One region of the Viridibacillus sp. KH_047 genome, then DNA from elsewhere that is predicted to be linked to it. Evidence: predicted binding sites of a transcription regulator. Region 1 holds the regulator's gene; the other holds the start of a gene.
The links. The regulator CtsR, encoded in region 1, represses protease genes until heat stress. The targets are predictions, from matches to a motif close to ATGGTCAATAAAGGTCAAACA.
Positions count from the first base shown of each region.

Region 1 (3,424 bases):
GACGATCAATTTGATCCGCACTTTCATAAGCTTTTTCTAGTTGCAGCCCTGGCTGTAAACATTGAATACGAATATGATCCTCTTCATTAATCATTACACTAATCGATTCATCTTTTGACAGTAAAACCGATCCAACTCTCTCTTTCTCTGCAAGCTGAGGACTGATTAAATGCTTTTCTACTAATACTTTACGCTGTAATGCAGGCATGTCATGCAAAGAAAAATAAGAGAACTGAAAATGTTGTTCTTCCTCATCATCTGCATCAATCAATACATTCGAAACAGCTTTATCAATTTGCATTGCCTCTTCATCAGAAAAAGCCCTTGGAAAACGGAAATCTGTTAAGTTACGCGCTAATCTGATGCGAGTACTCATGACGATATCACCATATTGTCCTTCTTCTTGCATCCAATTAGTCGTTGGATTGTGTAAAAAGTGCTCAATGTTCATCTTGAGACTCACCTCCTACTTGCAACTTTTTTTCAAGAGCACGGACATTATCCCGCATAGTCGCTGCATCTTCAAACCGCTCTTCCTCTATGGCCACTTTCATGTCCAAACGAATTGCCTCGATTTGTCTTTTTAATTGATAAAGCTCATTAATAGAACCTGGCACTTTTCCAACGTGTTCTACGGCTCCATTATGCAAACGTTTTAAGACTTGAGGTAGCTGCTCTTTAAAAGTTTCATAACAACCAGGGCAATTAAATTTTCCCTCGTTCAAAAATTGATGGTATGTCATGCCGCATTCAGGGCAATTCTCCTGTTCCTGCGTTTTCTGCTCATTTACATTTGGTGCTGCAACTGACCAACTCGGTGTACCAAACCAATTTGAAAAAAGTTTATGCATTGAAATTGGATCAGCATTAAAGTCGAGGTTCAAATGGAAAGAATCAAGTTGTTTATTGCACACTTCACAGAAATGCCTTGTCGTTTTTTTGCCATTCTTCATTTGTGTAACCGTGATAGTAGCCGGTCTTTGTTTACAGTTTTCACAAATCATACCCTCGCACCTCTTTTACAATTGCTTGTCATATTTTATAGTCAGTAGCATTGCTTGTAGGATACGCGCGCGAAGCTCATCACGTACCGGTAAATTTATTCGTAACACAGAACGATCAAGAGCTGCTAACATCATTTTAGCTTCTCTTTTCGTAATTACCCCTTCGTCAATTAAACGGAAAATTAAATCATTCGTCATAGTTTGTGAAGCACCTTCGTTCACTTGCTCAATCACTTGGTCAATTAAATCTGACTTTGAACTTGCTTTGACACGTAAAATTCGTATATATCCTCCACCGCCTCGTTTACTTTCAACCAAATAGCCACGCTCGGCGGTAAATCGAGTATTTATCACATAATTAATCTGGGAGGGTACGCATTGAAATTTATCAGCAATTTCACTCCGTTTAATCTCAATATGTCCTTTCCCACTTAATTCGATAACCTCTTTCAAATAACCTTCTATTATGTCAGAGATATTACGCATTTCAAATTCCACCTCGCTTGCATCACTGACTTTGACTATCTTTGACTATATTTGACTACATTATACACAGCCTAATAAAAAACACGCAATTGAAATGCTCATTGAATTGTGAAAGGTGTCCGTTTAGCCTCAAGGAGCCCCCATACCTCGGAGTCTTGCTGGGACTGGATAAGCCGAAGCATTACTAAAAACACTCGTTTTAAGGAAGACACCATAAGTCTTAGACATCCCATCGTAACAGTTGCACGAAAAGCATTCTACTGTCTCAAGATACCCGTTTCACCTATCTAATATTCGGCCCAAACAAAAAACCGCGACAGCAATTGCCATCGCGGTTTTTTCGTATTAATACCATTTCCCAACAATCGGGTAATTCCAATCTGTATCATTAAGAGCCTTCACAATACCTATTACTGGAACGACAACGCCTATAATCAAAAAGACTACTAAGAATGGAAGTCCAATTAATAAAAAACTAAAGATCCCTGATACAATAACTAATACCCACATAACAAATTGGAACAATAGCGCTTGGATGGACAAACGCTTAATTTGTTTATCATCAATAAATATATAAAATAGGATTGGCACTAAACACGGAGCAAAAAAGGCACTTGCATGAAGTATCACTTTTAATCCTTTTGATTCCATTTAGAGCAACTCACTTTCATAAATTAATATACTTCTTATTCTATTTATACGATTCATAAATTCATTAGTTTCATATCCTCATCAAAAGAGGAACATTCTTTATTTCAATTCGTCCTCTGAAGTAACATAAGAAAGGGAGGAGTTTTTCCTTTGAAAAAAGCATTATTATTCATCGGTAGCATCGCACTATGCTTAATCATTTTCATTGCAATGCCTTATTGTTTATTGAAAAATTCATTTTCAAATGATTGCGAATCTAAAACTTCCTCATGCTCTAAAACCATTGAGCATAAAATAAAAATCATCAATTCAATAAGTGAGTCTGATGTCCTGTATCAAGATCAGAATACTATTGAAGACTCAACCGATAAAAGTCATAGAGATAAATTTATATCAAGCCTTTTCCTAAGTGATAACTAAATACCATAAAATATAAAAGAGGGCTGCTATGCATAAGCGCCCTCTTTATTATTTATCTTATGTTTCATTCAACGTCTTCCCGTGACAATACGATACCGTTTATGAGAGGATAGTTATACACTAGTTGAAATGAGGACGATCTATGATTCGAACCCTTGGCATTACTAATAATCAAGAACTAAAAATGGATTTTCCGCTAGAAGAAATACGAAATAATTCTTTTGAATGGTATTGGGTTGATTTTGATGAACCTACTGTGGAAGAAGAACTACTGCTAGACACATTCTTTCACTTTCATCCACTAGCTATTGAAGACTGTTTATTGCGATTACAACGACCAAAACTTGATTATTATGACGACTACCAATTTTTAGTTGCACATAAGTTAAACGGAGAGACCTTTGAAGCCGAAGAGGTTAATATGTTCGTTTCCGAAAAATTTGTTGTGACTTTTCATAAATCGCCAGTTCCTGAATTTGATATTGTCCGTTCGCGAATAAATGATCAACCACAGTATTGGAAAAGTGGTGCTATTTTCGTCACTTATCAAGCAATAGATAAAATCGTAGATAGCTATTTCCCAATGGTCTACAACATTGAAGACCATTTAAATACGATTGAGGACGAGCTAAATTATCAAAGCAACACAAAATCTATGCGCTATGTATTTGATTTGCGTAGTGATTTACTTCATATACGTCGTACCATTTTACCGATGCGTGACCTTTTATATCGTATTTTAAACTCCGAACGCTTTACATTGATCAAATCCGAACGTGCTTACTTTGCCGACATTCATGACCATTTGATAAAGCTCACAGAAATGGTTGAATCAAACCGTGAACTTACCGCTGATATGCGGG
Region 1 is NZ_CM174479.1:4,133,921-4,137,344, forward strand. Features, by position in the region: gene mcsB (protein-arginine kinase McsB) at 1-451, opposite strand, end outside; gene AC3IS5_RS20265 (nucleotide excision repair protein) at 441-1,004, opposite strand; gene AC3IS5_RS20270 (CtsR family transcriptional regulator) at 1,020-1,490, opposite strand; gene AC3IS5_RS20275 (magnetosome magnetite crystal formation protein family) at 1,836-2,141, opposite strand; gene AC3IS5_RS20280 (hypothetical protein) at 2,292-2,561, shown strand; gene corA (magnesium/cobalt transporter CorA) at 2,704-3,424, shown strand, end outside.

Region 2 (3,424 bases), 810 kb from region 1:
CATCGGGTGTTTGTAAATTCTAACATCTAGCAAAGGTTGTTCCAAGAACAGCTGTCTAATAACAAATGCAGCAACACCTAAAACACCGACAATAATTGTACCGTATACGATTGGACTATCCCAACCTTTATCTCCAGCTGAACTGAAGCCATAAAGTAAAGAACCAAATCCAATTGTAGACAAGATTAATGAAAAGACATCTAGACTTACTTTTCTTGTTTCCATTACATTGCCTAGTTTAAAGATTGCTAGCAATAATACAAGAATTGCGAAAGGCAAGATGATTTCAAATAACATACGCCAATCATAGTGCTCTACAATCCAGCCTGATAATGTTGGTCCGATAGCTGGAGCAGAAATCATTACTAGACCGAAGATACCCATAACAGACCCACGTTTTTCAATTGGGAAACTTGTTAACATAACGTTCATTAATAATGGTCCTAATACCGCTGCACCTGCTGCTTGGATCATACGAGCTGCAATAAGTACCCAGAACTCTGGAGCGAATATAGCTAAAGCTGTACCTATAGAAAACAACGTCATTGATGTAATAAATAAATGACGGTTTTTAAATCGAGTGATAAAGAAAGCACTTGCTGGAACTAGTATACCTCCGACAAGCATATACCCCGTTGATAGCCATTGAACTTGAGAAGCCGCTACATCAAACTCCTTCATTATCGTTGGTAATGCCACATTTAATAATGTGTTGTTAAGAAAAGAAACAAAAGCACCTATAAACAAGATTACTATCATTGCGTAAGGTGGCTTTTTCTGTAATGCGTTACTATTCATATTTTACCCTCTCTACTTTCAATATATTTCGTATCTAGAAGTTTACTTGTTTCATTTTATACTCACGGTACAACTTTTTCAACTAAAAAATTTCGTCATTTTATAAACATTGATATTAAAGCGTTTCCAAGTTAGAATGATAGTACACTAATCGAAAATACAGGTGAATTTATGAACAATCGTAAACGTCAAGTTATCGTTGCCTCTCAAAAGCTCTTCGTCGAAAAAGGTTTTCAAAATACTTCCATCCAAGACATTCTAGATGAATCACATATTTCTAAAGGCACTTTTTATAATTATTTTGCTTCAAAAAACGAATGCTTAATCGCCATAATAGCAAAGGGTCGTGAAGAAGCCGATGTTCGCAAGCATGAGATGCTTATAGGACAGGATCCAAAAGATAAAAACATTTTAGCTAAGCAAATTGCTGTATTGATGCAAATAAACCGTGATCAAAATTTAATCCCCATCTTTGAATCGATTTTCCATTCAGGTGACCCAGAACTTAAAGAAGTAGTAATGCGATTTCATCTTAACGAATTAAATTGGCTCGCAAAACGAATTGTCGATATTTACGGAGAAGAATCAAAGCCACACTGTTATGATGCTGCCATCCTAACTTTCGGTATGATACAACACATGCTGCATATTTGGAAAATTACTCGTGAAGATTCTCTAGACCCAGTACTGATTGTAAAATACGTCATTCAACAGCTAGACGCCATTTTACCTGCTCAAATTGAGAAAGGTGAACATTTCCTTGGCTGTGATTTAGCAAAGTACTTACATGAGAATTTCAAACATAAATATGTAACGAAAGAATATTTAGCAGAACAGCTAAATGGATTTTCAAAAGGTCTTATTGAAGATGATTTACAAGCTGGTAAAGAATATACAGCCTGCCTTATAAAATCATTACATGAAGAAACCATCCCATACTATATAATTGAAGCAATTGCATCACCCTTTAACACTAGCTTTAAAGGGACTAAACATGCTGCAGAAGCCCAAGAAATTGCTAATCTTTTATGGCTATTTTTAAAACAAAATCACAGTTTAGACATATTAAATAGTAATTAGTTAGACAGAAAAAGTCGCTTTTCAATATAAAAGCGACTTTTAATTTCCTTATTACAGTTTATTATTCTATTGAATTGGGCATATTATCATTACTGGAGCAAATCATACAAAAACATCTAGGTCGCTATTTAAATAACGACCTAGATGTTTAAAGTGCAGTTATATACGCCCTCGGAGGGAATCGAACCCCCAGCCTAAGAACCGGAATCTTATGTGTTATCCATTACACTACGAGGGCAATTCATCAATTGCGACTTTTCTATTATACAAAGGAAACCAAAACAATTCAACCATAGGAATTTGGATTCGAATCATTTGACCTTCCTTGACCATAATGTGTATGATAAAGATACAATAGAAGAAAATTGAATTTACCTTTTGAGGAGGATATTCTTATGAACTTAATCCCTACAGTTATTGAACAAACAAACCGCGGTGAACGTGCTTATGACATTTACTCACGCTTATTGAAAGACCGTATTATTATGTTAGGTAGCGCTATCGATGACAACGTTGCAAATGCTATTGTTGCTCAACTTTTATTCCTAGAAGCTGAAGATCCAGAGAAAGATATCTCTATTTACATTAACAGCCCTGGTGGTAGCATTACAGCTGGTATGGCAATCTACGATACTATGCAATTTATCAAACCAAATGTACAAACAATTTGTATCGGTATGGCTGCATCTATGGGTGCTTTCTTACTTGCTGCTGGTGAAAAAGGCAAACGCTTTGCATTACCGAATGCTGAAGTTATGATTCACCAACCACTTGGTGGTGCACAAGGTCAAGCGACTGAAATTGAAATTGCTGCAAAACGCATTTTATTCCTTCGCGAAAAACTAAACAGTATTTTATCTGAACGTACAGGTCAACCAATCGAAGTTATAGCAAAAGACACAGATCGTGATAACTTCATGACAGCTGAACGTGCAAAAGAATATGGTTTAATCGATCAAATTTTTGAACGTAACGAAATTAAATAAACATCTAAAAACCGCTATTCTCGTAAGATGAGAACAGCGGTTTTTATATTGTATTCATTTAATCCTCTGATTGAATTAGTTTTACTAGGCCTTCTAATGCAAGTGCTTCATCGGCACCATCTGCAGTTAAAATAACTTTTGATCCTTTTGCAACAGCCAAACTCATAATACCCATAATACTTTTAGCATTTACTTTTTTATTATCTTTCGTTAAAAACACATCCGATGAGTAGCGATTTGCTTCTTGTACGAACAAAGCTGCCTGTCTTGCTTGTAATCCTGATTTAAGTTTTACTTCTACTTGTTGTTCTGCCATTCGTTTTACTCCTCCTATAATTACTTACATATTCATTATTCGTGCATCTTCATTTCATTAAAGCTTAACCGCTTCGCCTCGACGCAAAGATTCAGCAATATCATCAATTTTACGTAGGCGATGATTGACACCAGATTTACTAACAGTACCTGCTGATACCATTTCACCAAGTTCTTTTAATGTTACTTCTTGATACTCCACACGTAATCGAGCGATTTCTCTAAGCTTCTCAGGTAGTTGATCA
Region 2 is NZ_CM174479.1:699,292-702,715, reverse strand. Features, by position in the region: gene AC3IS5_RS03510 (DHA2 family efflux MFS transporter permease subunit) at 1-798, opposite strand, end outside; gene AC3IS5_RS03505 (TetR/AcrR family transcriptional regulator) at 970-1,878, shown strand; tRNA gene AC3IS5_RS03500 (tRNA-Arg) at 2,045-2,116, opposite strand; gene clpP (ATP-dependent Clp endopeptidase proteolytic subunit ClpP) at 2,274-2,864, shown strand; gene AC3IS5_RS03490 (HPr family phosphocarrier protein) at 2,923-3,180, opposite strand; gene whiA (DNA-binding protein WhiA) at 3,238-3,424, opposite strand, start outside.
Region 2: a site for CtsR is predicted at 2,191-2,211, ahead of clpP (ATP-dependent Clp endopeptidase proteolytic subunit ClpP). Genes of this name have one in related genera too.